4 regions of the Listeria grayi genome follow, and region 2 is predicted to be linked to each of the others. Evidence: predicted binding sites of a transcription regulator. Region 2 holds the regulator's gene; each other region holds the start of a gene.

Region 1 (8,147 bases), 770 kb from region 2:
TGACTGAATATATTAAGGTGCTATGCGGTCCATTCGGAGTTGATTGCGAGACCATTCGATAAATATAACTGAATAGAAAAACGACTAACGGCATAAAGAATAATGCAGGATTTCGCAAAAATTCCTTAAGATCTTTTTCTATCATTGCATGGATCCGATTCATATGCATCTTACAGCAGCTCCTTTCCAGTAACTTTCAGAAAAACATCGCCTAAGCTCGGTAGATCGGAGGAAATAAACTTGAGGTCGTCCACTTCGATCATATCGGAAATATAACGAGCGGCATCCATGTTCATATCTAGTCTTTTAACATTTCCGTTTTTATGGATTACTTTGATTGTTTGATTAGAATGCCTAAATCGTAATTCCTCTGGTGTACCAATGACTTTTAACATTCCTGATTCAATGAATGCAACACGATGGCATAAATGATTTGCTTCTTCCATATTGTGAGTGGTCAGAAAGATAGTAGTTCCCTTTTCGTTGAGTGCTTTCAACCCGTTGTGGATATGAGCCATTGTCATCGGATCAAGAGAGGAAGTCGGCTCATCTAAGAAAAGCAGTTCAGGTTCATGCATGATCGTTTTGGCTAATAAGACACGTTGCTTCATTCCAGCAGATAAGGTTTTGATCACTTTCTTTTTGCTGTCTGCTAAATCGACAAATGCTAAGGCTTCTTCGATTTTTGTTTGAGGCATATCGTATAGTTTCGCAAAAAGCATCAAATTATCTTGGACGGTCAGACGTTCATATAAGGCGCTATGATCCGATAGTATGCCGACTTTATTGGCGAAAGCAGAACTACCGATCTTTGATTGTGGAAAACCGAGTACCTCTATTTCGCCCCCGGATGGATAGTACTTCCCTGTGAGCATTTTGATGGTGGTCGTTTTTCCAGAACCGCTAGGGCCCAAAAAACCGAAAATCTCTCCTTTTTTCACTTGAAATGTCATCGCATCGATGATTCTGGTGCCGGAAAGATGTTTGGTCAACTGATTTACTTTAATAATATTTTCCAATTCTTAAACCTCCTTTAGATTCAACAACAGTGTAATATACTGGCTGATCTGTTGCAGCTAAATGGAGATGAGATGTACCTCTTAGCGGATGAAAAGTTACAAGGATAGATCGAAATGTTGTTCAATTTCTTTTATTTTTTGTCTAGAAAGAGGGATCAACGTACTTTTGGAATTATTCAAGCGAAGGGAGTACGTATTTTTTGACCAGGAAACAATCTCGCTTATTTTTTGCAGATTGACGATATAAGAACGATGACAGCGGTAAAAGCCATAATTTCGGATTATATCCTCTACTTTTTGAAGCGTAGATTCTTGTGAATAGACCTCATCATCGACATGAAGCAGTACTTTCCCGTCTTGGCTTTCGACATAGTCGATATCGATTGGATCAAGCAGCATTGTCTTGTCATTTACTTTCACTGCGATCCGTCTTACTTGGAGCGTTCGCGGGACAGCTTCTTCTAATTGAGTTTCGTTATTGTTTTCTTGTATCTGGATCGGTTTAAAGTCATGCGGCGTTAAACGGTAACAATTATTGGACAGTAGCATGGCTTCTTCGGTATTGTTAGTCAAACAAATAATCTGTTTAGAAGCACTGATTTCTTTTAATAATGCGATCACGCGGTCCTTCGTTTCAATATCAATGTTTTGCAACGGCTCTTTGAGGATGATTTTGGTATAAGGCTTGATAGCCAGCTTGGCGATCTGCAGCAGACGTCGCTGTGGAGGCTGTAGATCTTTATAATAGATTGCTGCATAAGGAGTCAAATGGTATTTTTCCAATATAAGTGCTACATCTTGACGCAGGTCGTACCATTTTAACCAGAACACAATCAGTTCGGATACTTTCATCCGTTCCGGCAAGCGGTCATTCAAGACGTCAAGATGAACGGTTTCTGACTCATTAAGGTGCAGTATATTAAGCTGTAATTCATTTTCTGCAATAATTATAGATAATGCAGAATCGATTACGCTTCTTTTATCAGGATGTGTGTAAATTTCGATTGGGACCATCTCCATTTAAATTTAATATTTACTAAGTATAGCATAGCTTACTTTTAGTAGATTTAATTTTAAAGATAACTTTCATATTTGACATTTTTCCTAAAGGCAATAAAAACTATCTTTATAATAGGCGAAGAAAGTGATGGATTACAACCATAGTCGAAAAGCGGTACTTTGCATTTTTAAAAATTTACTTTAAAAATAAGAACTGTTTTTTGAAGCGAATTTCTTTATGATGAAAATATAGATAAAACAGGAAGAGATTATCTAGTTAAAAGATAGAACGCAATTTAAATAGTTGGGAACATAGTTTTAGAAAGATTATTGGAGTGAGGAATCACATGTTAAATGAATTGATTACATTTTTAACTACAAACGTAATGTTGGCGAATGAATATACGAAAAAGGAATTTTGGCGAGCAGAAGAGGTCATCTATCAGTATAAAGCACCATTATCGCCGGATTACTTTAGTTTTATTGAACAAGGCGCTGCCAGAATGGAGATTTTTCAAGAAGGAGAATGGGTTCCGATCCATCTATTAGGAGCAGAGAGTTTTTGTGGGATCGAACATTTCGTCAATGAACAATTACGCAGCCCATTTTTTGAATATCGGGTCATGGCGCTTACGGATGTAAAAGTATTCCGGGTGCAAAAGAATTATTTCCTAGACCACATGTTTGCCAATCCACAGTACATGCAGCTGATGTTGCAGCAAGTAAGTTCTTTTTTAGTGTACATGACGCATCAACATTATTACTCAAAATCAACAATAGAAAAAAAGATTGCTAATGAACTGGTGGAACTTACTTGGATGAATTTAGGACTTAGTCCAGAAAAGGTAAATAGAATGTTGGTATTTCCAGATTATGTCAATGAATCCTATTTAGCCAAGCTTTTACAGCTAGATAAATCAGAAATAACCATCGTTTTCAAAAAATGGCGGGAAGAACAGCTATTGTTGAAACAATCGCCTATCGTGCTAGATTATGTAAGTCTGCAGAAAAAATCATCTTTTTCGGAAAAGATCACAACTCAAAATTAAAAGCTTACTGCGGTAAGCTTTTTTTTCATGTAATAGTCAAAAAGACGAACGTATTTTCGCTTTTTGTTAGGAGAATGGATGTTTTTATGATAAAATAAAGGTAACTATTCCGTGCGAAAAGGCTTTTTATTCTTAAAAAACGGGTAACAGGGAATAAACAGAAAAGAACGGGGGATTCCGAATTGAAAGATCAATTTGAATTAGTCTCTAAGTATTCACCGCAAGGAGACCAGCCAAAGGCGATTGAAAAGTTGGTGGCGGGGTTAAATAAAGGGATCAAACATCAAACATTACTTGGAGCGACAGGAACAGGGAAAACATTTACTGTGTCCAATGTTATTCAAGAAGTCAATAAACCAACGCTAGTAATGGCGCATAATAAAACACTAGCCGGACAATTGTATAGTGAATTCAAGGAATTCTTCCCAAATAATGCAGTCGAATATTTCGTCAGCTATTATGATTATTATCAGCCGGAAGCGTACGTGCCGCAAAGCGATACCTATATCGAAAAAGATGCCAGCATCAATGATGAGATCGATAAGCTGCGACATTCTGCGACAGCTTCTTTATTTGAGAGACGAGATGTTATCATCATCGCAAGTGTATCGTGTATTTATGGCTTAGGTTCGCCAGAGGAATATGGGGCGATGCTTGTTTCATTGCGAACTGGAATGGAGATCGGGCGCGACCAGTTGCTTCGTAAATTAGTCGATATCCAGTATGACCGTAACGATATCGATTTTCAGCGTGGCCGTTTTCGAGTACGTGGAGATGTTGTCGAGATCTTCCCAGCTTCTCGTGATGAACACTGTATCCGCGTTGAATTTTTTGGAGATGAGATTGAACGGATTCGTGAAGTGGACGCCTTGACTGGTGAGATCATCGGTGATCGGGAACACGTATCGATCTTTCCGGCGTCTCACTTTGTGACCCGTCGTGATATTTTAGAAAAAGCTATGGTCAACATAAAGACCGAATTAAAAGACCGTTTAAAAGAATTGCGTGATAATGATAAATTACTAGAAGCGCAACGGTTAGAACAACGGACGAATTATGACTTGGAAATGATGGAAGAAATGGGCTATTGTTCGGGGATCGAAAACTATTCTAGACACTTAGCGCTTCGTGCGCCAGGGTCAACGCCATATACATTGCTAGATTATTTCCCAGATGATTTTCAGATGGTCATTGACGAATCGCATGTTACGATGCCGCAGATCCGTGCCATGTATAACGGAGACCAAGCTCGTAAACAAGTCTTGATCGATCATGGCTTCCGCTTACCTTCTGCGCTGGATAACCGTCCACTTAAATTTGAAGAATTCGAGAAGCATGTCAACCAGATCATGTATGTATCCGCAACACCGGGACCATATGAATTGGAAAAAAACCCAGATGTCATCGAACAGATCATTCGGCCGACTGGTCTGCTTGATCCGGTCATTGAAGTAAGACCGATCCCAGGACAGATCGATGATTTAATGGATGAGATCGCGGAACGCGTTACCAAAAATGAACGCGTCCTAATTACGACATTGACGAAAAAAATGTCCGAAGACCTTACCGATTATTTAAAAGAAGCAGGCGTAAAAGTCCAATATCTACATTCGGAAGTCAAAACACTTGAACGAATCGAGATCATTCGCGATCTGCGTTTAGGCGTATATGATGTGCTTGTCGGGATCAACTTGCTTCGTGAAGGGATCGATCTTCCGGAAGTATCGCTCGTTGCGATTTTAGACGCCGATAAAGAAGGATTCCTGCGCTCCGAGCGTTCGCTGATCCAAACGATCGGCCGGGCAGCTCGTAATGAAAACGGAAAAGTCATCATGTATGCTGACCGTTATACGGATTCCATGACGAATGCGATCAATGAAACGCAACGTCGCCGTGAGATCCAAATCGCCTACAATGAAGAACACGGTATCACACCACAAACGATCAAGAAAGATATCCGCGGAGCAATCACAGCCACCGTCGCCGCTGAAGAGGAAGAAGCAGAACTGACAGACATCAGCAAAATGACGAAAGAAGAAAGAGCCGCTTTTATCGAAGAAATGGAACGAGAAATGAAGCAGGCTGCCAAAGCGCTTGACTTTGAACGAGCAGCGGAACTGCGGGATGCTTTATTAGAAATAAAGGCGGAAGGATGAGACGAATTTGGAAAAAGATAAAATTGTCATCAAAGGTGCACGCGCACATAATCTAAAAAATATTGATGTTGTTATACCTCGCGATAAATTAGTCGTTATGACTGGTTTATCCGGTTCAGGGAAATCATCATTAGCCTTCGACACGATTTACGCCGAAGGGCAACGACGCTATGTAGAATCATTATCCGCCTATGCCCGTCAATTTTTAGGACAAATGGATAAACCTGATGTTGATACGATCGAAGGACTAAGCCCGGCGATCTCGATCGACCAAAAGACAACTAGCCGCAATCCACGATCCACAGTTGGTACCGTGACAGAAGTTCATGATTATTTACGGTTGCTTTATGCACGTGTTGGACATCCAATTTGTCCCAATCATGGTATCGAGATCACTTCACAGACCATTGAACAAATGGTGGAACGCGTGTTGGAATATCCGGAAAAGACAAGACTGCAAGTAATGGCACCGATTATTTCCGGTAAAAAAGGTTCCCATAAAAAATCGTTAGAAGAAATCAAAAAACAAGGTTTCGTTCGTGTACGAGTAGATGGTGAGATTCTTGATATCAACGATGAGATCGAACTTGAGAAAAATAAAAAACACTCGATCGAGATCATCATCGATCGGATCGTATTAAAAGAAGGGGTTCATTCCCGGCTATACGACTCGCTGGAATCTGCGCTTCGTTTAGCAGACGGCTATGCGATCGTAGACATTATCGACGAGAAAGAACTTTTGTTCAGCGAGCATTATGCCTGCCCATATTGTGGCTTCACTGTCGGCGAATTAGAACCGCGGATGTTTTCTTTCAACAGTCCATTTGGTGCTTGCCCGACTTGTGATGGCTTGGGAACAAAACTAGAGGTAGACGTAGATACAGTGATCCCGGATCGGTCGCTATCACTTAGTGCTGGTGCCATCGTTCCATGGAAACCGATCAGTTCACAATATTATCCACAAATGTTGGCATCTGCCTGTGAAGAATTTGATATCGACATGGATGTGCCCTTTGAGAAACTCCCGAAAGTCAAACAAGATATCATTCTGCATGGTTCTGGGACCGAAGAATTTTTCTTCAAATATAAAAATGACTTCGGTATGACGCGGGAAACATGGATGCCTTTTGAAGGCGTCCTACCGAATATCGAAAGACGCTACCGGGAAACAAATTCTGATTTTACCAGAGAACAAATGTCGCAGTACATGACATACCTGCCATGTCCGACCTGCCATGGCTATCGTCTAAAAGAAGAAGCACTCTCTGTTAAGATCGCAGATAAGCATCTTGGCGAAGTAAGCAATTTTTCGATTGTAGAAGGATTGGCCTTTTTCGATAGCCTGACTTTATCTGAAAAAGATTCGCAGATCGCAGCACCTATTTTGAAAGAAGTTCATTCAAGACTTGGCTTTTTAGAAAATGTTGGGTTAGAATACTTGACCATGAGTCGTTCAGCTGGAACATTATCCGGTGGGGAAGCCCAGCGGATCCGCTTGGCAACACAGATCGGTTCTAGGCTGACAGGAGTCTTATATATCCTTGATGAGCCATCGATCGGCTTGCATCAGCGCGATAATGATCGGCTGATCCATACGCTGAAAAATATGCGTGACATCGGCAATACACTGATCGTTGTAGAACATGACGAAGACACGATGATGGCGGCTGACTATCTGATCGATATCGGACCCGGAGCAGGAGAACATGGCGGTCAGATCGTTGCAGAAGGAACGCCAGAAGAAGTAAAAGCCAATAAAAATTCCATCACAGGCGACTATTTATCCGGTAAAAAATTCATTGCCATTCCTACCGAACGTAGAAAGGGCAATGGCAAAAAGCTGGAGATCATTGGTGCCAAAGCCAATAACCTGAAAAATGTAAGCACAGAGATCCCGCTTGGAACGTTCACCGCCGTGACCGGCGTATCTGGATCAGGAAAAAGTTCACTAGTCAATGAAGTGTTGCGTAAAGCCCTGTCACGCAAACTCAACCGGGCGACTGCTAAGCCAGGTGAGCACAAAGAAATCAAAGGGATCGACAACTTAGAAAAAATCATCGATATCGATCAATCACCGATCGGTAGAACGCCACGTTCTAACCCTGCTACTTATACAGGTGCTTTTGATGATATCCGTGATTTGTTTGCCAGCACGAATGAAGCGAAAATGCGCGGTTATAAAAAAGGTAGATTCAGTTTCAACGTAAAAGGCGGTCGCTGTGAGGCTTGTCGTGGAGACGGAATCATCAAGATCGAGATGCACTTTTTGCCAGACGTTTATGTGCCATGTGAAGTTTGCCATGGCAAACGTTACAATAGCGAAACACTGGACATCCATTATAAAGGTAAAAACATTGCCGAAGTATTGGAAATGACCGTTGAAGAAGGTCTGGAGTTTTTCAAAAATCAACCGAAAATCGCACGCAAACTGCAAACGATCGTGGATGTAGGGTTAGGCTATATCCGGCTTGGCCAACCAGCTACCACGCTTTCCGGTGGGGAAGCACAACGGGTCAAGCTGGCTTCCGAGCTGCATAAACGCAGTACAGGGAAATCTTTCTATATCTTAGACGAACCAACGACGGGCCTTCATGCCGATGATATCAGCCGTTTGCTGAAAGTCTTACAGCGATTAGTCGATAATGGCGATACCGTATTGGTCATCGAACATAATTTAGATGTCATCAAACAAGCGGATCATCTTATCGATCTTGGACCAGAAGGCGGCGATGGCGGTGGTGAGATCGTTGCCACAGGGACACCTGAAAAAGTAGCCCGCTCCAAGAAATCCTATACAGGAAAATACTTGAAACCAGTACTTGAGAGAGATACCAAACGCACAAAAGATAAAATCAAAGCAGCAGAAAAATAATGCCGAAACGTATCGAGATAACCCTCGATACGTTTTTTGATACGAACACATC
Region 2 (8,147 bases):
CATGAGGTTGGTTTTTAGAACTGATCGCGATCTTCCATGCTGCGACTACTTCGTTTCCGTCAGCTGGACGAAGAACGGATAAGCCAGGCATTGCACGAAGCGATGCAAGTTGTTCAACTGGTTCATGAGTTGGACCATCTTCACCAACAGCAATACTATCATGTGTCAGCACGTATGTGACAGGTAGTTTTTGGATAGAAGCTAAACGGATCGCTGCGCGTTGATAGTCGGAGAATACGAAGAATGTTCCTCCAAATACACGCAAGCCACCATGAAGTGCCATACCATTCAATGCTGCTGCCATCGCAAATTCACGAACACCGAACCAGATATTACGTTCTGCTGGATTTTCTTTTGTGAATTCACCGTCAGAGCTGATGGTTGTATTATTGGAGCCTGCTAAGTCAGCAGAACCACCAAAGAATGTTGTGATTTTATCTGCTAACGCATTGATTACTTCCCCGCTAGATGCTCGACTAGCTAATGCTTTGTCATCGCCGTATGTTGGCAGATCCGCATCCCAGTTTTCTGGAAGTTCACCTTTTAAGCTTGCTTCAAATGTTTCGGCAAGTTCGGGATAATCTTTTTTGTAAGCACCGAATAATTCATTCCATGCTGTTTCTGCTTCTTCGCCACGCGTTGCGATCGTCTCTTTAAAGCGTGTATATACTTCACTTGGTACGTAGAAATCTTCTTCGTAATCCCAGCCATATGCTTTTTTCGCTGCTTTTACGCCTTCAGCGCCTAGTGGAGCACCGTGGACTTTGCTTGTTCCAGCATTTGGAGCACCAAAACCGATTGTTGTTTTCACTTCGATAATGGTTGGTTGGGATGTATTTTGTTTAGCTTTTTCGATTGTTGCAAGAATCTCTGCTGTGTCATTGCCATCTTTTACTAGCAAGTGTTCCCAGCCGTATGCTTCAAAGCGTCCTTTAATATCTTCTGAGAATGATTTATCCAAATCACCATCTAATGAGATATTATTGGAATCGTATAATAATACTAATTTGCCAAGACGTTGGTGACCAGCAAGAGAAACAGCTTCTGCCGCAACTCCTTCCATTAAATCACCATCACCACATAGCGCGTATGTATAGTGATCCACGACTGGATAATTTTCTTTATTGTATAATGCTGCTAAGTGACGTTCTGCCATTGCCATACCGACAGCCATGCCGATACCTTGTCCTAATGGACCGGTAGTTGCGTCTACGCCGTCTGTATAATCATATTCTGGATGTCCGGGAGTTTTACTTTCCCATTGGCGGAAATTTTTCAGATCTTCAATTTGAAGTTTGAAACCGCTTAAATGAAGCAGGCTGTATAATAACATGGAACCATGCCCAGCAGACAACACAAAACGATCACGGTTGAACCAATGCGAATTAGCCGGATTTGTGTTCAATACTTTTGACCACAATGTGTAGGCCATTGGAGCTGCCCCCATTGGCAATCCAGGGTGTCCTGAATTCGCTTTTTGTACCGCATCGATAGATAACGTTCTGATTGTGTTGATCGCTAATTGATCTGTTTTATCAAACAAGTTTAACATCCTCTCTTCTTTTGATTTTACAACTTCCTATACACTATAATAATCTTTCTAAGCCGATTGTACAACTATCTTATCTCTATGTTGCTTATTTCTTTTTCTTCTTGAGAGCCTTTACTTTTGCTGGGGTGACATCGTTTCCTTTCGGATCGATGACAGTTGTATTTTCAATCGTACCTCGCATGTGCGTACGGAAATTTTTTAGATATTCTTCACGTAAGATCGCTTGCTCTTTCTTTTCTTGAAGCGTCAGCGTACCTGCTTTTTTCTTTCTTGCTAGTAAATTAAGCCGTTCAATTTTCGATTTTTCTAACATCACGTAACATCCTTTTTTTATAAAATGAAAAAGAAAGCAGTCTAAGACCACTTCCTTCATTATAACATAAATCATCACATTCTTTTAATTATTGGTCTGCTAGTTGTATTTCGCCATTCTTTTCTAACCGATTATCCTGCTTCACAGGAATGACGATCGCCTCGCCCGCTTTTACCTCGCCGTCTTGTAACTCGTTCTCATTCTCGACCCAACTGATAAACTGTGCTTTGTTCATGGAACTTTCATCGGCATATTTATCCGCAAGTGCCCATAAAGAATCCCCTTCTTTAATAGAGACTTTATTGTAATCTTTTGTATTCTCCCCTGCATACATAAAGAGTAATATCATACCAAATACCGTACAGATCGCTATGAAAATAATCGACATATAAAATTTATTCCAAAATGTTTTCAAAGTCATGAAAATCCCTCCACAAGAATATATGTTCGCTTTTTTTATTATTATAGAACGACTGTTCCCTTTTGTCAACAGAAAAAATCGAACCTTTGTTTGCATATCGAACAGACATTTGCTATACTATGTTATAAGAAGAATACATATTAATGATGAGGTGAAAACATGAAACTATCCAAACGCCAACAGGATATATATGATTTTATAAAAGCACAAGTTAAAGCAAAAGGCTATCCGCCATCCGTTCGGGAAATCGGTGAAGCTGTTGGACTTGCCTCCAGTTCTACTGTCCATGGTCACTTAGAACGATTAGAAACCAAAGGCCTTATCCGCCGCGATCCTACGAAGCCAAGAGCGATCGAGATCCTTTCATTGGAAGATGAGATCGATATCCCAAGTACAGTCGCTGTTCCTATCATCGGGAAAGTTACAGCTGGTACTCCAATAACAGCGATCGAAAATGTCGAAGAGTACTTTCCGCTTCCTGAACACTTGACGAGTGGCGAAAGCAATGTTTTCATGTTGGAGATCGATGGTGAGAGTATGATGAAAGCGGGGATCTTAGACGGAGACCGCGTTATCGTTAGACAACAAAGCAATGCTAACAACGGCGAGATCGTTGTAGCGATGACAGAAGATAATGAAGCGACTTGCAAACGATTCTATAAAGAACAAGATCATTTCCGCCTACAACCCGAAAATGATGCTTTTGAACCGATCATTCTGCAACAAGTATCTATTTTAGGCAAAGTCATCGGGCTTTATCGAGATATCGTGTGACCGTATATTTTGAAACAAGACGACTGATCGCCAGAGATTATCAGCCGGAGGATTTGCCTGCGTTTACAGCAATGAATCAAGATGATGCTGTGATGCGCTACTTCCCGCACAAGTTGAACGCGGCAGAATCGAAAGTATTTATGGAAAAGCTCCAATTATTGCTGACGGCAAATAATTACGGGCTTTTTGCTTTGGAAGAAAAGCGATCGAGAGCATTTATTGGCTTTACTGGCTTTCATCTTGCTGATTTTGAAAGCAGCTTTACACCTGCTACCGAGATTGGTTGGCGACTTTGCGAGGAAAAGTGGCATCAAGGTTATGCAACAGAAGCAGCGAGAGGAGCGCTTGATTATGCAGCAGCGAAAACCGCTCTCCAAGAGGTCATCAGTTTCACTGCAAAAGCAAATCTCCCTTCTCAAAAAGTCATGCAGAGGATCGGGATGACTTTTGCAGGAGCGTTTATACATCCGCGGGTAGCTCACGATTCTCCTCTTGCTGATCATGTTTTATATCATCTAAATATCAAATAAAAAAACGCCCCAGAGTGACTGGAGCGTTTTTTTTATTAATAGATTTCTAAGTATTGATCTCTTTCCCACGGATGAACTGCAGTACGGAACATGTCGCATTCGATTACTTTTGCTTCGATAAAGTGTTCGTAAATATGTTCTCCTAGTGCTTCTTTAATGATCTCATCTTTCGAAAGCTCTTTCAGCGCGTGGCCTAAGCTTTCTGGAAGATCATAGATCCCGTGTTTGTGGCGTTCTTCTTCGTTCATACCATAGATATTGCGATCCACTGGTGCTGGCGGCTCTAATTCGTTCTTGATCCCGTCCAAGCCAGCTTGCAATAATGCAGCCATTGCTAAGTAAGGATTGGCAGATGGATCAACGCTTCGTAATTCTAGGCGTGTGCTTAACCCTCTTGAACTTGGTACACGGATCAATGGACTGCGGTTTTTACCGGACCAAGCAATATAACATGGCGCTTCGTAACCTGGTACCAAACGTTTATATGAGTTAATTGTTGGATTTGTGATTGCTGTGTAGTTAGGCGCGTGTTTGATCATTCCTGCTAGGAAGTGATACGCATCTTTGCTCAATTGCAATTCACCGGATTCATCGAAAAATGCGTTGCCTTCTTTATTAAAGAGCGACATATTGAAGTGCATTCCGGAACCATTTACACCGAACAATGGTTTTGGCATAAATGTCGCGTGTAGACCATGCTTACGAGCAATTGTTTTTACAACTAATTTGAATGTTTGGATATTGTCACATGCCGTTATAGCATCTTCGTATTTAAAATCGATCTCATGTTGTCCTGGTGCTACTTCATGATGACTCGCTTCGATCTCAAAGCCCATTTCTTCTAATTCAAGTACGATGTCGCGTCGACAGTTTTCCCCTAAATCAGTCGGTGCTAAGTCGAAATAACCGCCGCTATCGTTCAGCTCTAATGTTGGTTTGCGGTTTTCGTCTAGTTTGAAAAGGAAGAACTCCGGTTCAGGTCCTAAGTTGAAATCTGTAAAGCCAAGTGATTCCATTTCTGTAAGTACACGTTTCAGGTTGGCGCGAGGATCACCATCAAATGGAGTCATATCCGGGTTGTAAATATCGCAGATCATCCGCGCAACTTTTCCTTTTTCGGCTGTCCATGGGAACACTACCCATGTATCCAAGTCAGGGAATAAGTACATATCCGATTCTTCAATTCTTACAAAACCTTCGATGGAGGAACCATCAAACATGATTTTGTTATCCAGCGCTTTTTCTAATTGGCTGATCGGAATCTCTACGTTTTTGATGATACCTAGGATATCCGTGAATTGTAAGCGAATGAATTTTACGTTCTGTTCCTCTGCGAAGCGGAAAATATCTTCTTTCGTATATTGTGCCATTTTCTAAATCCTCCCAAAATTCAAATTATATTAACTTTAAAAAAGTAAATATCGATTAAAAATGCGGTAGCTGTCGCTTGCCTGAATCATCTTGTTTGATAAAACGTCCTGCTTGCTGCATTTCTCGGCGCAATATCTTGCGCACGTCTTCGTCAGTCAATGGTGATTTATCATCGGTGTGTTGCATTTGATACATTTTCTTGATTCCTGCAATATTCAGGCCATCGTTCAAGTAATCTTTGATCTCAAGTAAAGTGTCAATGTCTTGTAAGGAGTAGAGGCGATGGTTTCCTTGATTTCTTGCAGGGTGAATCAAATCTTGATCTTCATAATAACGTATTTGCCTTGCAGTTAAATCCGTTAATTTCATTACTGGACCAATTGGAAAAAGCGGCATCGATCTCCGAATTTCTTTTTCACTCATCCTATTCCCTCCAACCACTTTTATATGTCATCTTTATATGCATTATAAATAACGTTAGTTCTTTTGTCAAATTTACGTAAGATAATCTAACATAAACGAAATCCATTGATAGACAACAGGTTAGCGGATATAAGAAAAAAGTTTATCTAAAAAGATAAACTTTTTTTATAAAATCGATGTGACGGCGCGTGTTACTGCGACTTTTACATGTTCATATGTCAAACCGCCTTGAATGTAGAGCTGATAAGGTGCTCTTATTGGTCCATCCGCAGTCAGTTCTAGACTTGCACCTTGAATAAATGTGCCTGCTGCCATGATGACATCGTCCTGGTAGCCAGGCATGTAAGCGGGTTCAGGTCTGACATAAGCATTGACGGGGGAGGCCTGCTGGATAGCTTCTGCAAAACGGATCATTTTTGTTTTGTCATGGAAGGAAACACTTTGGATCAGATCGGTGCGTGGTGCATCCCAGCTTGGTTCGACATCAACACCGTAACCTGCAAGCATTCCAGCAGTGAAACGTGCGCCTTTTACCGCTTGAGCTGTCACATGAGGGGCAAGAAAGAAACCTTGATACATCTCTAATAAACTGTACAGACTTGCTCCTGCTTCTTTTCCGATTCCGGGGGTAGTGAGTCGATAGCTACAAAGCTCGATCAAATCTTTTTTCCCAGCTATATAACCACCGATTTTAGCGAGACCGCCACCGGGATTCTTGATCAGCGAACCGGCAATCAGATCTGCGCCAACATCTGTCGGTTCCTGCAGTTCCACAAATTCACCATAGCAGTTATCTACAAATATGATCAGCTCTGGATTGATCGTCCGCAACATTTGGATCATTTCTGCTATTTTTGCAATTGAAAAAGAGCGGCGATCTGCATATCCTTTTGAGCGCTGGATACCGATCATTTTTGTTTTCGTTGTGATCGCAGCTTTTACCGCATCGACATCCACTTCTTTTTCTTCTGTAAGTGGTATCGCTTGGAACCCGATCTGGAATTCTTTCAGCGATCCTTTGCCACTTCCTTTTATCCCAACGATTTCTTCTAGCGTATCGTAGGGCGAACCTGTGATATAGATCAATTCATCGCCCGGACGTAACACGCCGAACAATGCAGTAGAGATCGCATGTGTCCCTGAGATGATCTGCGAGCGCACCAAAGCATCTTCCGTGTGAAAAACATCTGCATAGACACGTTCTAGCGTATCTCTGCCTTCATCGTCATAGCCATACCCTGTCGACGGATTGAAGTGCTGATCACTGACATGATTTTTTTGAAAACTATCCAGTACTTTAGCTTGGTTGATCTCCGCGATCTTATCCGTTTCTTTTTGCAGCGGTTCGATTTGTTTTTCAACATTGCTTTTCAGCGTTTGAATATCCATTCGTCGTTCCTCTCTCTATGTATTTCTAAATAAAACAGTATCTCCTCTATTAGAGATACTGCTCACTTTTTTTGTTTTATTCCGTAACGAGCGTAACATTTTTTTGTGGTGAAAAGGTAGAGATAGCGTGCTTAAATACTAATTGCTGTTTTCCTTCTACATCAAGCAAAACAGTGAAATTGTCAAAGCTTGTTACTCTTCCGCGTAGTTGAAAGCCGTTAGTTAGAAAAACAGTAACCGGGATTTTTTCTTTCCTAAGTTGATTTAAAAAATTATCTTGTAATGCTTGTCCACCTTGTTTCATGTTATATCTCTCCTATCTCTCTCTTACTCTTTAAAGTCATACTGATTTCCAATACCCTTCTGGGTCGAAATAAAACCGATATCCGCTTTTATTTCTTTAAAAAGTCAGTAATCAATTGTTCTGCCGTATTGTTTAGCATTTGGCTGTCGGCCTCTAGCCAGTGAATATCCATACGATTGCGGAACCACGTCAACTGCCGTTTGGCGAAACGACGTGAATTCTGCTTGATCTGGTCGGTTGCTGCCTCTAGACTAATATCCCCTTCAAAGAAAGCGAATAGTTCTTTATAGCCAATTCCTTTCATTGCCGGAAGATTTTTATCCAAGCCTTGTTCATATAGGTTTCTTGCTTCTTCGACAAGTCCTGCTTGCAGCATGAGCTCGACACGCACATTGATTCTCGCGTAAAGCTGTTCCCGTGGAAGGTCAAGACCAATGTATAGCGGCCGAAAATCAGCCACCGGCTCTTTATGCGTGTGCATCGCTGAAAAAGGCTTGTTCGTAGCTTTGATGACTTCTAAAGCACGAATCACACGCTGTTTGTTGTTGGCATGGATACGTTCTGCACTCAAACTATCTAACGCTTTCAACTGTTCCCACAAAACATCGTTATCTAGTTTTTCCAATTCTTTTCGATATGTACGATCCTCAGCAATCGTCCCAAAGTTGTAATCGTAAAATACGGATTGGATATATAATCCGGTTCCGCCGACGATAATGGGTAAATTGGCTCGGCCTGCGATCTGGTGGATATATTGCTTCGTCGCCTTTTGAAATTTCGCTGCTGTAAATGGCGTTTGCGGCTCTACCTCATCGATCAGATAATGGGGAATCGTGTGCATTTCTTCAGTGGTCACTTTGGCTGTACCGATGTCAAGACCCTTGTAGACTTGCATGGAATCGCCGCTGATGATCTCACCGCTGAATTTCTCAGCTACAGCGATGCTTAACGCTGTTTTGCCTACAGCAGTCGGACCTACAATGACGATTACAGGAATAGCACTCAAACAAAAACCTCCTTACATCTGATACAAATGTACCACGAATTGACATTATTGAAAATAGTTTCTT
Region 3 (8,147 bases), 540 kb from region 2:
TGGTGAAAAGCGTTGTTTGTAGAAGTATCCATGATGCTTGTAGAAGCGAGGATCTTCTTTTGTTGAAGACGTGTTTCTAATGCTTTGTCCGAAGGGATCTCAAGCGGACGATGCAGATATGAAGAAGTGATCAATTGTTCTTCTAATGATTGGGACACCTTAATTCCTCCTTAATGAATAGCAGATTTTTCTATAAGTGCTGATTGACCGATGAATGCAGCGCCGATCAAGCCAACTTCTTTACTGGAAACAGTGGTGCGGACGATTCCTTTGCTCACAAAACGGATCGTATTGGACTGCAAATAACTTTGGAATAAATTCCAGAAGTAGTCGCTTTGCATAACACCTCCACCGAAAACAACACATTCCGGGTCGGTAGTCCGTACTAAATTCATCGTCATAGCAGCCAAGCTCTTGGCAGCGTAGTCAACGATAGGCGCCGCCAGTGGATCACCTTCCTTCGCTGCTCGGAAAATAACGTCAGCGGCAATCCGCTCATTCGTATGAACAGGAAGGGAAGTCGATGGATATTTGGTAACGTTACCATAAATCTGTTCGCTAAGACCAAGTCCAGAAGCATTACGTTCTACACAACCTTTTCGTCCGCATCCGCAGGGGATCTCACTTTCTAGGTCAACCACCATATGGCCGATCTCACCAGCGTTGAAATGTCCGCCGGTAACGATTTTCCCATCGATAACGGTTCCGGCAGCGATACCTGTACCGACATTGATATAGATAAAATCCTTTGTTTCTTTTCCTACGCCTAAGCGCTGTTCGGCAGCAGTGGCAGCGGCTACATCATTTTCGATCACGACTGGTAAGCCGAGAAAATCGCCTAATATATCGGCAAGCGGAGTAGGCACTGTTTTTCCGGGTTGAATCTCCAACCAGATCCCATTTGCGGAATCTACACGGCCGACGACACCGACCCCAGCAGCAAGGAGATTATTACTTTGGAACCCAATGGTATCTCGATAGTCTTGAAGTGCTACAAGCAAAGTTTTTACTACCGTCTGTTGACTAGTCGTGTCGCTAGGATAACTTTTTGATTGTAAAACATTCCCAGCGAGATCTACTTCTCCGATCAAGATTTTCGTACCACCAATATCGATACCGAGAATAGATTGTTTTGTTGTCATAATAGTTCACCTCGTTTTTGGTAACGTTACCAAAAATAATTCTATTTTGTTACCGCTTTCAACATTAGAATAACGGATAAAAAATAAAAAGTCAATATATTTTTGGCAACGTTACCAAAAAAACTTGTAGCGCACGTAGAAATAATGTAGACTATAATTATCAATCCAAAAGGATGGAGAATATATGAAAGAAAAAATAACGATTCAAGAAATCGCAAGGCTCAGTGGAGTTTCTGTTTCTACGGTTTCCCGCGTGTTGAACAACAGTCCTTCTGTTTCTAAAGAAAAAAGGAAGCGCATTCAGGATGTGATCGATAAGTATCAATACACCCCTAGTGTATTTGCTCGTGGCATGGTCAACCGCCAAACAAAGAATATCGGGGTGATCTTGCCGGATATTTCCAATCCTTATTTTGTTTCGCTCGTAGCGGAGATCCAAAAATGTGCATTGGAGCAGTTTTATTCGACGATCGTTTTTAACACATTACTCGCAGGTCCTGAAAGTGCCGGAACGAAAAACCGTTTAGCAGAAGAGGACTATCTGCGGATCATATTGGAAAAGCAAGTTGACGGGGTCCTTGTGCTCGGCGGCGAGATCGATAAAGAAGATTTATCTGATCGTTATGTTCAGGCGTTAAATCAGCTCCATAAACAGATTCCAGTCCTAGTGATCGGTAGCAAACGTGAGGAATTAGATTGTCTTTTTGTCGAACGTGATCTGAAAAAGGGCGTTACCACGCTCGTTACCCATCTGACTGCCTTGGGTCACCGCCAAATCGGTTTTATCGGCGGGGAAGAAGGAGTGAAAATAACGACATCCAGAGTAGCAGCTTTTCGTAATGCAATGAATAATTTTTCGCATCCTATTCGTGAAGAATGGATCGAGTTGTCGGATTATTATGTACCAGCTGGTTATGATGCATTGACAAAATTGGTAGAAAAGTCCCCTGGGGATATACCGACAGCTTTAGTAGCGATCAATGACAGTGTAGCGATCGGAGCGATCAGAGCTATGAAGGATCAAGGAATACGCTGCCCAGAAGACATTGCGATCGTCAGCTGCGACCAATTTTTGAACAGTGATTTCCAGATCCCGCGGCTGACAACGATCGATCAGCATAATGAATATCTAGGGAAAATCGCTGTTTTGCAATTGATCAATGCAATGAATGGAGAATATGAGCCGACTGTCATCAAACATGAACCGGAACTTATTGTTCGTGAATCATGCGGTGCAGCTAAATAAAAATGAAAGAGGAGTTTAAGCCATTGGAAAAATACTTGATTTGTACAGATATAGACGGAACTTTGATAACGAGCGACCAGCAAGTACCTCCCAAAACGTTAGCTTTATTACAAGAGCTTATTGCCCAAGGACATCATTTCGCCGTTTCAACCGGGCGGATGTTTCAAAGTGCAAATAAATTTGCACGATTGGTAGATGAAAGCGGAAATGTTATATGTTCAAATGGCTCGGTGGTCAGTTCGGGTGGCGAGACTTTGTTCCGACAAGGATTAGATCCAGAAAGCATCCAAACCGTATTTGATATTTGCACGCTTCATCAAGTGCCGCTATTCTTTTTTTCCGAGAACACCGTCTTCTATACGATGACGCCACCTTCCTATATTACAGACGAAGCAGAGCAGGGACGTGTGGATGGAACGAAACTGGTTCATCTGGAATCACAGGAAGATGTAAAGCGCCACCAAGCTGAGATCATCAATGCGATCACAATCGAAGAAGATCTTCCTGAAAAGTTGACAGCAGTACGCGAAGCCCTCGAAAAAGTAGCGGGCATCCGAACGCTGTCCTCTCATTTCAATAATATCGAGATTTTACCCGAAGGAATCGATAAAGAGCATGCGGTAGAAAGGCTGCGGCAGCATTTAGAAGTGAAACCGGAGCATGTCATCGCATTTGGCGACGGCGAGAATGACTTGCAGATGCTACGATATGCGGGAGTTGGCGTAGCGATGGGAAATGCGGCAGATTTTGTAAAAGAACATGCTTCTTATGTCACCACTTCAAACGAAAATGAAGGCATTTATGAGTTTTTGAAGGCACATATCTGCTAATAAAAGTAAAAACAGATTTTCCTGCTGATTTTTGGGAGAATCTGTTTTTTTCTTGGCCATTAAAACCTTCGTAATAGAGCAGATAATATGGTAAAATAAAGAGGAATAAAAAACATATGTTCGGTGGTGAGTGTATGAGTTTACAAATAATTACAGGACGAGCGGGCACGGGCAAAACGACATATTTAATCGAACAAGCCGTGACTAGCGAGCACCCTGTTATCTATATAGTTCCAGAACAAATGACATTTCAAATGGAGAATACGCTTCTTCAAACTGCCAATCTTGATGGTATGATGAATATCCAAGTTTTCAGCTTCAATCGTTTAGCCTGGAAAGTCATGCAGGAAACGGGCGGTTTAGCAAGGACTTTTCTTAGTAAGAGCGGGATCGAAATGGTGCTGCGAAAAGCGATTTTAGCAGAACAGGACAAGTTGAAGATCTTCCAGCGGGCAGCAATGAAACGCGGCTTTTACGGTGAGATCGCTTCTTTATTCAAAGAAATCAAACAATCGGAACTTCGCACAGAAGCATTTGCCGAGGTTGCTCCGGGACTAACGACCAGTACGGCTGATAAATTGCATGATATCCAGCTGCTGTTTGATCGTTATGAAAATATGCTAGCTGGTAAGTATATGGAAAGCGAAGACTATTTGCGTCTACTTACAAATTCGATTTCACGCAGCACATATATCAAACAGGCAACGGTCATTATCGACGGCTTTGATTCTTTTACGGAACAAGAACTGTCAGTGATCGGAGCGTTGATGGAGGGATCCGAAAGCGTGAGGATCGCGTTATCGCTTCCAGATGAAACTGCTAGCAACCGCTTAGATGCGTATAGCTTATTTCAGCATGGCAAAGAATATTTGGATCGTATCACGGAAATGGCCAGACAGACACAAATTGAGATTTTGCCTCGGCTTCATCTGGAATCAAACAAACGAACGAATGACCCAGAACTTCGAGAATTGGAGCTTCTTTTTTCAGAAGAAAGTGCCCCCAAGCGATATGTCGGAGAAAACACCAGTCTGCACATCCATCAAGCTAATAATCGCCGGGCAGAAGCAGAAGGGATCGCCAGGAAAATTCGCGAGCTAATCGCTTCCCGGCAATTTGATTATAAAGATATTGCCGTACTGGTACGCGGTGTCGATAAATATGAGACCCTCGTCAGTCGAGCTTTTCAAGGAAATGAAGTACCATACTTTTTAGATAAAAAACGCACGATGGCGGACCATCCGTTTATTGAATTTATCCGCTCCACTTTAGAAGCGGTTCAGCAAAATTGGCGCTACGAGAATATTTTCCAAGCAATCCGTACAGAGTTCTTTTTTGATTTAGAGACACCTAATCCGCTCAATCGTAAACAAGCAGACCTACTGGAAAATTACTGCATCGAAAACGGGATCAAAGCGAAATGGCGCTGGCAGAAGAAAGGCGATTGGATCTATCAGAAAGTAAAAGGGCTGACGATCGAGCTCGCTCCGCAAACCGATGAAGAACTGGCGATGCAAGAAACGATCAATACATTGCGCTACCGGATCCAAAAACCGCTGGAAGCCTTAGAAACAGCATTTGAAGATGCTGTAAGCGGGATCGATTATGGGACAGCATTGTATCGATACCTAGAAAACGTCCAAGCTGCTGAGCGACTTGAAATGTGGCGTGAGCAGGCAGAAGCAAACAACTTGTTGGAATTGGCGCGAGAACATGAACAAGCTTGGACAGCAGTCATGGGTATGCTCGATGAATTCGTCGAGATACTGGGAGACGATCCGCTTGATTTTGATACCTTTTTGGAAGTAGTGACGACCGGTCTTGATGCATTGGAATTTTCACTGCTCCCGCCCACGTTAGATCAAGTCATCGTTTCTGATATGGATGTGGCACGGCTGCTACGCGTGAAAGTCCTATTTATCGCTGGTGCCAATGATGGTGTGATGCCGCTTCGCAAAAAAGACGGCGGGATATTGTCTGATGATGACAGAGTTGCTATTTCAGAGCAAGGGGTGCCGATCCGGTCTGGGCTGACTAGTCATTTGATCGAAGAAGAACACCTTGCCTATCGTCTATTTACAACTGCCAGCAGCCAGCTGTACCTCAGTTATCCAGCTGCTGACGATGAAGGGAAGTTACTTGCAGAATCTAATTATCTCCGCAAAATAAAAGCCCATTTTGAAATGCTGACAGAAGAAATCTATTTAAATGATCCAAGTTTACTACCAATAAGGGAACAAAGTGATTACGTACGCGCGAAAGAAGCAACGCTCAGCCAGCTTACCGCTCAGCTGCAGTTGTATAAACGCGGCTATCCCGTGGCAAGTGTCTGGTGGGACGCTTACAATTATTTTATCCAAAAATCGGAATGGAACGCAGTCGTCAAGCATGTACTTGGCAGTTTGTTTTATGGGAACCGCACACAGCCGATCCGTTCAGAAACCGCTGCGACTCTATTTGGCGAAAATATTTTTGCCAGCGTATCACGGATGGAAAAATTTTTCAGCTGCGAGTTCCAACATTTTGCACAATATGGCTTAAAATTGGAAGAACGCGCCGAGTTTAAACTGCAAGCTGTAGATATGGGAGAAGTTTTCCATGGCGCAATGGAATGGATCTCGAATGAAATCAAAAGAAGACAGCAGGAATGGGGCTCGTTGACGGACTTGGAATGTCAGGAAATCGCTAGAGATGCTATTCGTTATCTGGCACCAAAAATCCAGCATGAGATCCTGTTAAGTACGAAACGAATGGCCTATATCCAATATAAATTAGAACAGATCATCGCCAGAGCAACGCATGTCCTTAACAGGCAGGCGAAAGTCAGTGCTTTCCGGCCACTTGGATTGGAAGTGGATTTTGGCATCAAAGGCCAACTACCGCCTATGCAGATCAAATTGGATAAACAGCGGGAGCTATTGCTGCAAGGGCGAGTAGATCGGATCGATGTTGCTAAAGAAGAGGACCGTTCCTTTTTACGCATTATCGATTATAAATCCAGCAGCCATGATCTAAGGTTGACGGAAGTCTATTATGGATTGGCGCTACAGATGTTGACATATTTAGATATTGTCGTTCAAAATGCACAGAAATTGATCGGCAAACAAGCAGAGCCGGCTGGGGTGCTTTATTTCCATATGCATAATCAGCCCGTTCAGACAGATAAAGAACTGTCGGAAGAGGCGATCGAAGAAGAATTAGAGAAGAACTTTCGCATGAAAGGGCTTATTTTAGAAGATCCGGTAGTGGTCTCTTTAATGGATAATACATTGGAACCGGGCAAGCAATCTACTGTTATCCCAGCAGACTTGAAGCGCGACGGCACATTGAGTGCACGCTCCAGAACTGCAAGTAAAGCAGAATTTGATGCCATGCGCCGATTCGTAAGAGGGAAATATCAAGAAGCAGGAAATAAAATGATGGACGGCGCTGTTTCTATCAACCCGTATAACCTACAGGATAAAACGCCGTGCCAGTTTTGCGCTTTTCGATCGGTTTGCCAATTTGATCCATCTTTAGAAAACAATACGTACCGTTATTTACAAAATGAATCGCCGGAACAAGTTATCCAAAGAATGAAAGCAGAAGAGGAGGGAGAATAAATGGCTTTTTCTATCCCGGAAAAACCAGAAAGTGCCACATGGACAGATGACCAGTGGAAAGCGATCCATGCAAGCGGTCAGAATATCCTCGTTGCAGCAGCAGCAGGATCCGGAAAAACCGCCGTGCTTGTCTCGCGGATCATTGAGAAATTAAAAGATGAAACAGCGGGACTCCAAGTGGATGAACTGCTAGTCGTGACATTTACCAACGCGTCTGCTGCCGAAATGAAGCAGCGTGTCGAAGCCGCCTTAGAAAAAGCATTGCAGGAAGATCCGGATTCCAGACATTTGAAAAAACAAATCGCCTTGCTGAATTATGCCTCGATCTCCACATTGCATTCCTTCTGCTTGGATGTGATCAGAAAATTTTATTATGTCGCGGATATCGATCCGAATTTCCGTTTGATCGAGCCACTTGAGAGTGGCATGATCCAAGATGAAGTCATGGAAGCACTTCTTGAGAGACATTATGGCAATGAAGAAAATGAACGCTTTTTCCATCTAGTGGACAGCTTTACCAATGACCGTTCCGATGATGTGCTTTTAGATATCTTAACTCGCCTATATGATTTCTCACGGGCAAACCCAGATCCGGTGGCATGGCTGCGGCAGATCGCCAGCTATTATGATACAACGGAGCTTGCAGCTGTAAGTGAGCTTCCGTTCTATCGTTATATCGAAGCAGATATTCGGATCCATTTGGAGCAAGCACTGGAAGAGCTGCGAACCGCGTTGAAATTTGCCGAAGAACCGGGCGGACCTGATGTATATCTTCCATTGATAGAAAATGAAAAACTGCAGTTAGAGCAGCTTTTAGATGATTATCCACTTGATTGGGAGGCAAAAAAAGAAGCGATATCCAGCGTGAAATTCGGAAGATTGCCGACAATCAAAAATAAAGAAAATTACGATGAATCGCTTATTGAGCAAACAAAACAGGCGAGAGACGGAGCCAAAAAGCAACTTAAAGCGATTACCGAGGAGTGGTTCCAACGCGATGCGGGTAATTATCTGGCGGACTTGGCAAAAATGAAACCAGATATCGAGTTGTTAACGGAACTCGTAGAAGAATTCGCAGCAGATTTTTTAGCAGAAAAACAACGCCGTGGCGTTTTGGACTTTAATGATCTGGAGCATTTGGCATTAGCGATTTTAAGCGAGAAGACGGAAGCAACAAGCTATGAGCCATCCGAAATCGCTTTAGAGTATCGTCATAAATTTAAAGAGGTACTGATCGATGAATACCAAGATACAAATATGGTCCAGGAAACGATCCTGAGCTTATTAACGACACCTTCAGAAGCAGCGGGAAATCTGTTTATGGTCG
Region 4 (8,147 bases), 720 kb from region 2:
TAAAATGGTTCAACAACGAAAAAGGCTATGGCTTCATCGAAACCGAAAATGGTGAGGATATCTTTGCTCACTTCACTGCAATTCAAGGTGACGGCTACAAAACACTAGAAGAAGGACAATCTGTAAGTTTTGAAGTTGTCGAAGGTAATCGCGGACCACAAGCAGCTAACATTGAAAAATTATCTTAAAATTTGCTAGTCACGTGCTAGTCCTTATAAATGTCTTGAAAGATACCCTCTTTCAAGACATTTTTTATGAGGTTGTTTATAATAAAAGGACGATGATATAAGGAGGTTTTTGGTGATGGAAATTTTTGTCGATGCTGCTTCAGCTGGCAATCCCGGATTGAGCGGTGCTGGCATCGTACTTAGCCAGGGCGAACTGCACGAACAATTAGCGATCCCGCTAGGAACGATGACAAACCACGAAGCTGAATTCATTGCGATCAAACTTGGTCTCCGCCGTGCTGTCGAGTTGGGAGAAACCGCTTTTGTCCGGGTTTACTCAGACTCTAAAGTAGCCATTGAAGCGATTGAAAAGCGCTTTGTCAAAAACCCGCTTTTCAAACCGTATTTGGAAGAGATCTTACAGCTTATCTCTCATTTCTCTTTATTTTTTATTGAATGGCGTTCTGTAACCAAAAACCGGAAAGCGGATGAATTAGCAAGGCGCGCAATTCAATCTCAGCGCAAATGAACATGTCAGAATGCGTGTTATTTTTTATGTCCGCCAACCTTGCCGTTACGTATAATCCCATTCCCTGAGGCTGTATAACTAACGGCGCGCATGATCGCCTGCTTGCCGTACCGACCTCTGATCTGATCGATCGTAAAATCCAACCGCCGCTTTTCTTCCAGTATCTCAGGGCTAGCAAATAAATTGAGCTGATGATAGCTTTCGGGTGTCACTCCGCCGATCGATATTCCAATCGACCTCACTGCATCCCCTTCGTAGTATTTACGAAAAAGCCGTAGAAAGGCTTCTTGAAATTGCCATGTTAAATTCGTAGCTGTATGCAGCTTCATTTGCCTAGAAAACCCTTTGATGGTCGAGTGCGCGCTATTTCCGATCGAAAGCCGAATAAAATCTCCGACCGCAGAGTGGTTGCGCAGACGCTCTGCTACATTATCCACCATTTCCGCGATCACTACCTCTACCTCCGCTTGCAGATGATAGTCACGCATCAAAATCTGATTTCCTCCATAGCTTTTTTCCAATGCCTGGATCGCTTGGTCAAGCCGCGTGTAGTCTAAACCATTTGCATGATAAAAAAGCTGCTCGCCGATAATGCCAAATTCTTTCTTTAAGGCGGTCAGCGATGCGTGTGCTAAACTTTTGATCGTATAGATACCCAGCTTTTCCAACCTTAAAGCCGTTCTTCTCCCGATCCCCCAAAAATCCGTCAAACGCTTGATCTGCCAGATTTTTTCAGGGATATTCTCGTAATTCCAATAAGCGATCCCGCTTTCTCGATGTTTTGCTTCGTTATCCATTGCCAGTTTTGCAAGCAGTGGATTATCTCCGATCCCGATCGTGCAGTAAAGGCGAAACTGTTTATACATTTCTTGCTGCAGCGCTTGCACTAAATTAGCCAACCCGCCATAGAGCCGAACACTGCCAGTGACATCTAGGAAAGCTTCATCAATACTGTATACATGAACAAACTTCTTCTCCGTGTAGTGGTAAAAAAGCTGCTGGATCTTCATATTCATGTCAATATACATCTGCATATGTGGCTCAACAATTTTGACAGACGGATCGTTCGGGACTTCAAAAAGCCGATTCGTGGTATTGATGCCATAGTTTTTTTTCATCGCAGGGGTAGCTGCTAAAATAACGCCTCCTTTTTGTTGCAGATCGCTCACGACCACTAGATTGGTCTTAAATGGATCCAATCCGCGGATCGCACATTCGACACTCGCAAAATAACTTTTGATATCTACTGCCAAGATGACTCTTCTAGGTGCATGTTGATAATCGAATACTGGGTTCATTGCACCTACCAACTTTCGTAATTCCATTTCTCTTTCATTATAAGAACACACGTTCGTTTTTGCAATAGGTAATTGGTCCCTTTCCCGAAAAAAAACACAGCAATGTGACATTACTGTGCTTACTTGAAAATAATTAAATTATGTTGGCGCTCCATTTTCAGAGGTCTTTTTGCATAAAACAGCTATTCGGATCTTCTTGATAAGATCCAAAAGGCAATGTCTCTATAAAGCCTAATTTTTTATATAAATGCTGCGCAGGGATAAAATACGGTTCCGTTCCGGTTTCCAAACTGATGCGTTGATAATGACGTTCTTGCGCCTTTTGTATGGCAAATTCGACAAGACGCTTTGCTACGCCTCGTTTTAAAAACTGCGGATGTGTTTTCAGCGATTTGAGTTCGCCGTGATCTGCTGCTAATTCTTTTAGTGCAACGCATCCCAAAATATCATTGCCATCCGTCAGCGTCCAAAAAGAAATATGCTCCGCTTGCAGTTCCTCGATTGCCAAAGCATGGACGCTTTCCTTTGGTGAGGTCGCATACATATCTTGTAAATGAAGTTCCAGTAGCTCGATTAATTTCGGATTGCTGAAATCTGCCTGTATAATGTCCAAAGCAGCCACCCTCTCTACCCATTAGCCTTTTTCTTTAGTATAGGGGATATTGGCTTTCTATAAAAGTAATATACCTGCTTTTATTCGATCTCTGCTTTCATTTTCTGATACATTCCAGCAACAGTTTCATTGATTTCTTTACGCGACATTTCCAGTACTTTTGCCGAATGTGCAAAGCCGATTTCTTCTTTGCCAGCTTGCATATCGCGGAAAACACTGTCGGCAAATTCGTCGGCATCTTCTCCGGTATTATGAAGTCCTGTACCACCTAAATCAGTATTGACTGCTGGTGGCAAAATTTCAATGACTTTGATAGCTGTTTCAGAAAGCTGATGACGTAAAGCCATCGTAAAAGCATGAACCGCTGCTTTCGAGGCGGAATAAATCGGGCTGATGACCATTGGAATGATTGCCAGACCAGAAGAAACATTTACGATCGTTGCTTGTTCTTTTTCTACAAATAATTGGCTAAATAAAATCGCTAAGTGGATTGTAGCTTCTTCGTTTGCTTTTATTTCCTGCAAGTAATAATCCCAATTATTTCGTACATCTGCTTTTAAAAGATTAAATCTTTGCTGGATGCCTGCGTTGTTCACGAGAATATTCGTTTCCGGGTGATCCGCGCTGATCCAATCTACTAAGGCAATACGCTCGTCTACATTCGTTAAATCACATTTTCTTGTGATTACTTCTGGATGCGCCGCTTGAACATCTGCCAATTTCTGCTCATTTCGTCCACAAATAATGACGCGATCCCCTTGTTTTAAATAACGTTCTGCCAATTTCCAGCCAATGCCGGAACCTCCACCTGTAATAAGTACGGTATTCATATTCTTTCCCCTCTCTTATCTAGCATTCTCCTCCAGCTAAATACTCATTAACAATGAACATATTCACTGAACGCATTCATTATAAACCTTTTCTTTTCTAATTGCAAGGGGTATAATAATGGTACCTTAAATTAAAGCGTATAGGAGTGTCGATAGAACATGCTTACCAATCGCCAATTGCAAAAAAAGAAGACTGCTGAGATGCTTTATCAAGCGGCAGTCGAACTTATTCAAGAAAATGGTTATGAAAATACGACCGTCAGCAGCATTACAAAACGAGCTGGCGTTTCGACGGGAACTTTTTATGTTCATTTTAAATCGAAAGAAGATATCGTTCGAGAGATATTCTTTTCGGACTATGAAAAGCTTATTACCACTAAATTCCCAGCTTTTCTAAAGGAGCATCCAGAAGCATCCGTTGCAGAAAAAATAACGTATTTTTTATGGCTGAAGATTCCCTTTGTTATGGAAAAAGGAATCGATGTGACGACACTCACCTATATGACTTTCTTTTCAGAAGCCATGGACAAAACAAAGCCACTCAAAGAATGGACAATGCTGGCCACGCTTCAGGAATTATTGCTGGAAGCCGAAGAAAAGCATCTGCTAAAAGCAGATTATACGGCAGAAGCAGCCTTTGAGATCCTTTATTCTGCTATCCGCGGAAATGTGATCACTTGGATCTTGACACGCGGTCAATTTGATCTTGAGGCACGGACCAAGACGGCTCTTCATTTAATGCTGCAAGAACTTTTCACAACATGATCACTAACAAAAAAAGCACAGCCCCGAATCGGGACTGTGCTTTCCACTTATAAAAATTCACGTGCCAACATTTTCAATCCGTATTGCTGAATGACATCCTGGGCTGAAGAATGGAAACCATCAAATCTACACTGCTCATAATTTACTTCAAGCGGAACAGCTACGTGGATCTCGGCAAGCTGTCGGCTCAGTTCCAGCATTGCCAAATCTTCTTGGATCTTACGTTTCTGAGCTGGTTTCAGTTGTTCCAAGTTGGCAAGGACGCCTTCGATCGAGCCAAACGTTTGGATCAATGTCAACGCTGTTTTTTCTCCGATCCCGCGTACACCTGGATATCCGTCGGAGGTATCCCCCATCAACGCCTTGACGTCGATAAATTGTTTTGGTGTGATGCCCATTTCTTCATAAAAAGTCGCTTCATCATAACGCTTATAATTGCCAAAGCCCTTCTGCATGATCCACACTTGATTGGACGGAGAAAGCAGCTGAAGCAGATCTTTATCGCCACTCAAGACCGTCGTAGAAAGGCTTTGCCCTAGCGATGCCGTGATCGTACCGATACAATCATCTGCTTCATAACCGGGAACACCCACATTCACAAAGCCGAATCCAGCAGCTACTTCTTTTGCCAAATCAAACTGCGGGATCATTTCTTCTGGTGGAGCCGTGCGGTTGGCCTTATAGCCGTCGTACAATTCATTGCGAAATGTCTTAGAGCCCATATCCCAACAAATAAGTGCGTGGGTTGGATCACTTTGCCGAAGTGCTGCCAGCAAATGTTTCATAAATCCTTGGACGCCGTTTGTGGGAATGCCATCTTGGTTGAACATAAATTGTTTGGATACAGCGGTCGCATAAAAGGCGCGGAATAACAAAGCCATCCCATCGACTACTAATAAGTTTTCTTGTTTGCTAACCATGCATGATTACCTCGTTTCTTCTCTATTGTAGTCCATTGTATCATAATACCAATAGAGAAAAAACCGGTTTACCAGCTCGCTTTTTTCACGCCAGGAATCTGACCTTTGTGAGCCAATTCGCGGAACCGGATGCGAGACATGTCAAATTTACGCATGTAGCCATGGGGACGCCCTGTTAGTGCACAGCGATTATGGATACGTGTCGGCGATGCATCGCGAGGAAGTTTGCGTAGTCCTTCATAATCACCAGCTGCTTTCAGTTCTTTGCGGATTTCTGCATATTTAAGAGCCGTAGCCACTTGACGTTCATGTTTGGCGATTTTCGATTTTTTTGCCATAATGATCCTCCTTTTTTTTTTCAAATCGTAATGATTACGTTTTACATCATACACCTCTTTCTTCTTCATTACAAGTCATTTGCACAAAAAAACACAGCGCCTTTTACGCTGTGTCTCTCCTTTATTGTTCTACAGAAGATTCCTGCAGCTTTGTTTTTTCTTTTGGTGCAAGCCGGATATTGAAAATAATATTTAGCAGAATAGCGGTAATGCTTCCTGCTACGATTCCGTTGCTTGTGAACAGCTGTAAAAAAGCCGGCAAAACGTGGAATAAATTCGGAACAGCTGTCACACCAAGTCCCACACCAACGGAACAGGCAATGATAAGCAGATTTTCCTGAGAAGCAAAGTCGACTTTACCCAGCATTTTGATCCCTTGGGCAACGACCATTCCAAACATAGCCACCATCGCGCCGCCGAGAACAGCGGTCGGGATCGTGGTCGTCAATGCACCGATTTTTGGTACTAAACCAAGTACGAGTAAAAATCCCGCTGCGATATACATCACTTTTTTCGTTTTCACGCCTGATAATTGTACTAATCCGACATTCTGTGAATACGCAGTGTAGGGAAAAGTATTGAAGATCCCGCCGAGAATGATAGCCAGCCCTTCTGATCGATATCCCTTCGTCAGATCATTTGCTTTCAATTTTTGACCAGTAATATCCGAAAGCGCAAAGTAAACGCCTGTTGATTCGACCATGCTCACAAGTGAGATCAAGATCATCGTGATGATAGCAGAAGCATGGAACGACGGCATCCCAAAGTAAAATGGCGTCGGCAAATGCAGCCAAGTCGCTTCGCTCACTGCACTGAGCGAGATTCCTCTTGTAAAAGCGTCCACGATACTCCCGGCAAGCAGCCCGATCAATACTGCAATCGCTCGTAAAAAACCTTTGCCAAATTTAAAAATAAGAATAATCAATAATAATGTCCCAAATCCTAAAGCTAGATTATACGGCGAACCGAAATCTTTCGCGCCTTCCCCTCCAGCCAGATTATTGATCGCAACTGGAATAAGTGTCAGTCCGATCACGGTTACGACAGAGCCAGTAACAACTGGCGGAAAAAAGCGGACGATCATGGAGAAGAATGGTGCGATCAAGAATACGAACAATCCTGACACAATGATCGCACCATAGATCGCACTGATACTCATCGACTGCCCGATCAAAATAATTGGCGCGATTGCTTGAACGGCACAGCCCAAAATCACTGGCAACCCGATCCCAAAGAAGCGATTGACGAATAATTGCAGGCAGGTCGCTACCCCGCACATAAAAATATCAATGGAAACTAAATAAGTCATTTGCGCTGGTGAAAAATGCAACGCACCACCGATCAAAAGTGGAACGATCACTGCACCGGCATACATCGCCAGTACATGTTGCACACCTAAAAGCGTCAATTTCCCTTTACCAAACATGGCTCAATCCTCCCTCACAAATTCAATTCCCTTATCTGACAATGACGCGATCCGAGCAAGTGAATAAATCGGCACACCCGTTTTTTCTACTAATGTGCGCCCCTGCTGAAAAGATTTTTCAATAACGATTCCAATACCGACTACTTCTGCACCGCTCATTTCGGCGATCTCAAGCAATCCAATGATCGCTTGCCCGTTCGCTAAAAAGTCATCGATCAGCAGTAAACGATCATCAGCCTCTAAAAAAGCTTTTGAAACGGCGATCTCATTGCTTTCTTTTTTGGTATACGAATACACGGTGCTGGTATAAAGATTATCAGTTAGTGTCACAGACTTTTTCTTGCGGGCAAAAATAACTGGTACCCCTAGCTTTAAGCCAGCAAAGACTGCCGGTGCAATGCCGGATGATTCGATCGTTACGATCTTGGTGATTCCTGCCTCACGGAATCGCTCGGCAAACGCCTCTCCCATTTTATCCATCAGTTCCGGATCGATCTGATGATTCAGGAAACTATCTACCTTCAACACATTTCCTTCTAAAACCGTTCCTTTTTCGCGAATATAGTTTTCCAACAATTGCATAGTATGTCACTCTCCCTCAATAAATAAAAAAAGCTTGTTCTCTAGTGAGAACAAGCCAAGACAATAGGATATACGCCTACCGTCAACTTCTATCTCACTTATAGTCCAGTCATTTACGGCAACCGGGTAGAAACGCGCCATCCCTATTATGGCAATTATATAAGTGTTCGATACGTAATAAAAACCAATTATACAGCTTTGCTGCTTGCTGGTCAATCTAATTGATAAACGAACTGATATCTTTTTTCCAGTAGGTCTAATAAATAATTCGGGTTCAGGGATTCTCCAGTTGTATCTTGTAAAATCTCCAATGGTTCTTTGAGCTTGCCGTACTGATGGACATGCTCAGTAAGCCAATTTTTGATTGGCGAATAGTCATCACTTGCGATCACTTTTTCCACATTCGGGATCTCTTTCTGCAACTGATGATACATTTGCGCTGCATACATTAAACCAAGTGCGTAAGAAGGGAAATAACCGAAATCGCCTCCCGACCAGTGGATATCTTGCAGAACGCCTTCTGTATCATTTTCCGGTCTAATACCTAAATAGGCTTCATATTTGTCAGCCCATACTTGCGGCAGATCTTTCACTTCCAGTTCTTCATTGATCAATGCTTTTTCCAACTCATAGCGAATCATGATGTGTAGCGGATAAGTTAGAATATCTGCTTCGATCC

What was found. The regulator LexA, encoded in region 2, represses DNA repair genes until DNA is damaged. The targets are predictions, from matches to a motif close to CGAACATATGTTCG.
Region 1: the regulator LexA is predicted to act here: its motif matches at 3,113-3,126, upstream of uvrB (excinuclease ABC subunit UvrB).
Region 3: the regulator LexA is predicted to act here: its motif matches at 3,328-3,341, upstream of addB (helicase-exonuclease AddAB subunit AddB).
Region 4: the regulator LexA is predicted to act here: its motif matches at 2,037-2,050, upstream of EL241_RS04600 (Y-family DNA polymerase).

What each region holds. Positions count from the first base shown of each region.
Region 1 covers NZ_LR134483.1:2,443,861-2,452,007, reverse strand. The annotation lists gene EL241_RS12030 (permease-like membrane multi-spanning protein) at 1-169, opposite strand, end outside; gene EL241_RS12025 (ABC transporter ATP-binding protein) at 171-1,019, opposite strand; gene EL241_RS12020 (LytTR family transcriptional regulator DNA-binding domain-containing protein) at 1,116-2,039, opposite strand; gene EL241_RS12015 (cyclic nucleotide-binding domain-containing protein) at 2,366-3,067, shown strand; gene uvrB (excinuclease ABC subunit UvrB) at 3,250-5,223, shown strand; gene uvrA (excinuclease ABC subunit UvrA) at 5,231-8,095, shown strand.
Region 2 covers NZ_LR134483.1:1,671,945-1,680,091, forward strand. The annotation lists gene tkt (transketolase) at 1-1,543, opposite strand, end outside; gene EL241_RS08075 (DUF896 domain-containing protein) at 1,638-1,865, opposite strand; gene yneA (cell division suppressor protein YneA) at 1,954-2,286, opposite strand; gene lexA (transcriptional repressor LexA) at 2,446-3,060, shown strand; gene EL241_RS08090 (GNAT family N-acetyltransferase) at 3,057-3,590, shown strand; gene glnA (type I glutamate--ammonia ligase) at 3,626-4,960, opposite strand; gene EL241_RS08100 (MerR family transcriptional regulator) at 5,016-5,384, opposite strand; gene EL241_RS08105 (methionine gamma-lyase family protein) at 5,550-6,773, opposite strand; gene hfq (RNA chaperone Hfq) at 6,850-7,077, opposite strand; gene miaA (tRNA (adenosine(37)-N6)-dimethylallyltransferase MiaA) at 7,166-8,083, opposite strand.
Region 3 covers NZ_LR134483.1:2,209,777-2,217,923, reverse strand. The annotation lists gene EL241_RS10865 (glycoside hydrolase family 9 protein) at 1-158, opposite strand, end outside; gene EL241_RS10860 (ROK family protein) at 171-1,142, opposite strand; gene EL241_RS10855 (LacI family DNA-binding transcriptional regulator) at 1,327-2,388, shown strand; gene EL241_RS10850 (HAD family hydrolase) at 2,412-3,218, shown strand; gene addB (helicase-exonuclease AddAB subunit AddB) at 3,353-6,820, shown strand; gene addA (helicase-exonuclease AddAB subunit AddA) at 6,821-8,147, shown strand, end outside.
Region 4 covers NZ_LR134483.1:954,297-962,443, reverse strand. The annotation lists gene cspD (cold-shock protein CspD) at 1-188, shown strand, start outside; gene EL241_RS04605 (ribonuclease HI family protein) at 304-696, shown strand; gene EL241_RS04600 (Y-family DNA polymerase) at 714-2,021, opposite strand; gene EL241_RS04595 (GNAT family N-acetyltransferase) at 2,152-2,616, opposite strand; gene EL241_RS04590 (SDR family oxidoreductase) at 2,688-3,437, opposite strand; gene EL241_RS04585 (TetR/AcrR family transcriptional regulator) at 3,597-4,202, shown strand; gene EL241_RS04580 (5'-3' exonuclease) at 4,250-5,122, opposite strand; gene rpsN (30S ribosomal protein S14) at 5,191-5,460, opposite strand; gene EL241_RS04570 (nucleobase:cation symporter-2 family protein) at 5,582-6,886, opposite strand; gene EL241_RS04565 (xanthine phosphoribosyltransferase) at 6,890-7,468, opposite strand; purine riboswitch at 7,550-7,651, opposite strand; gene EL241_RS04560 (carboxypeptidase M32) at 7,681-8,147, opposite strand, start outside.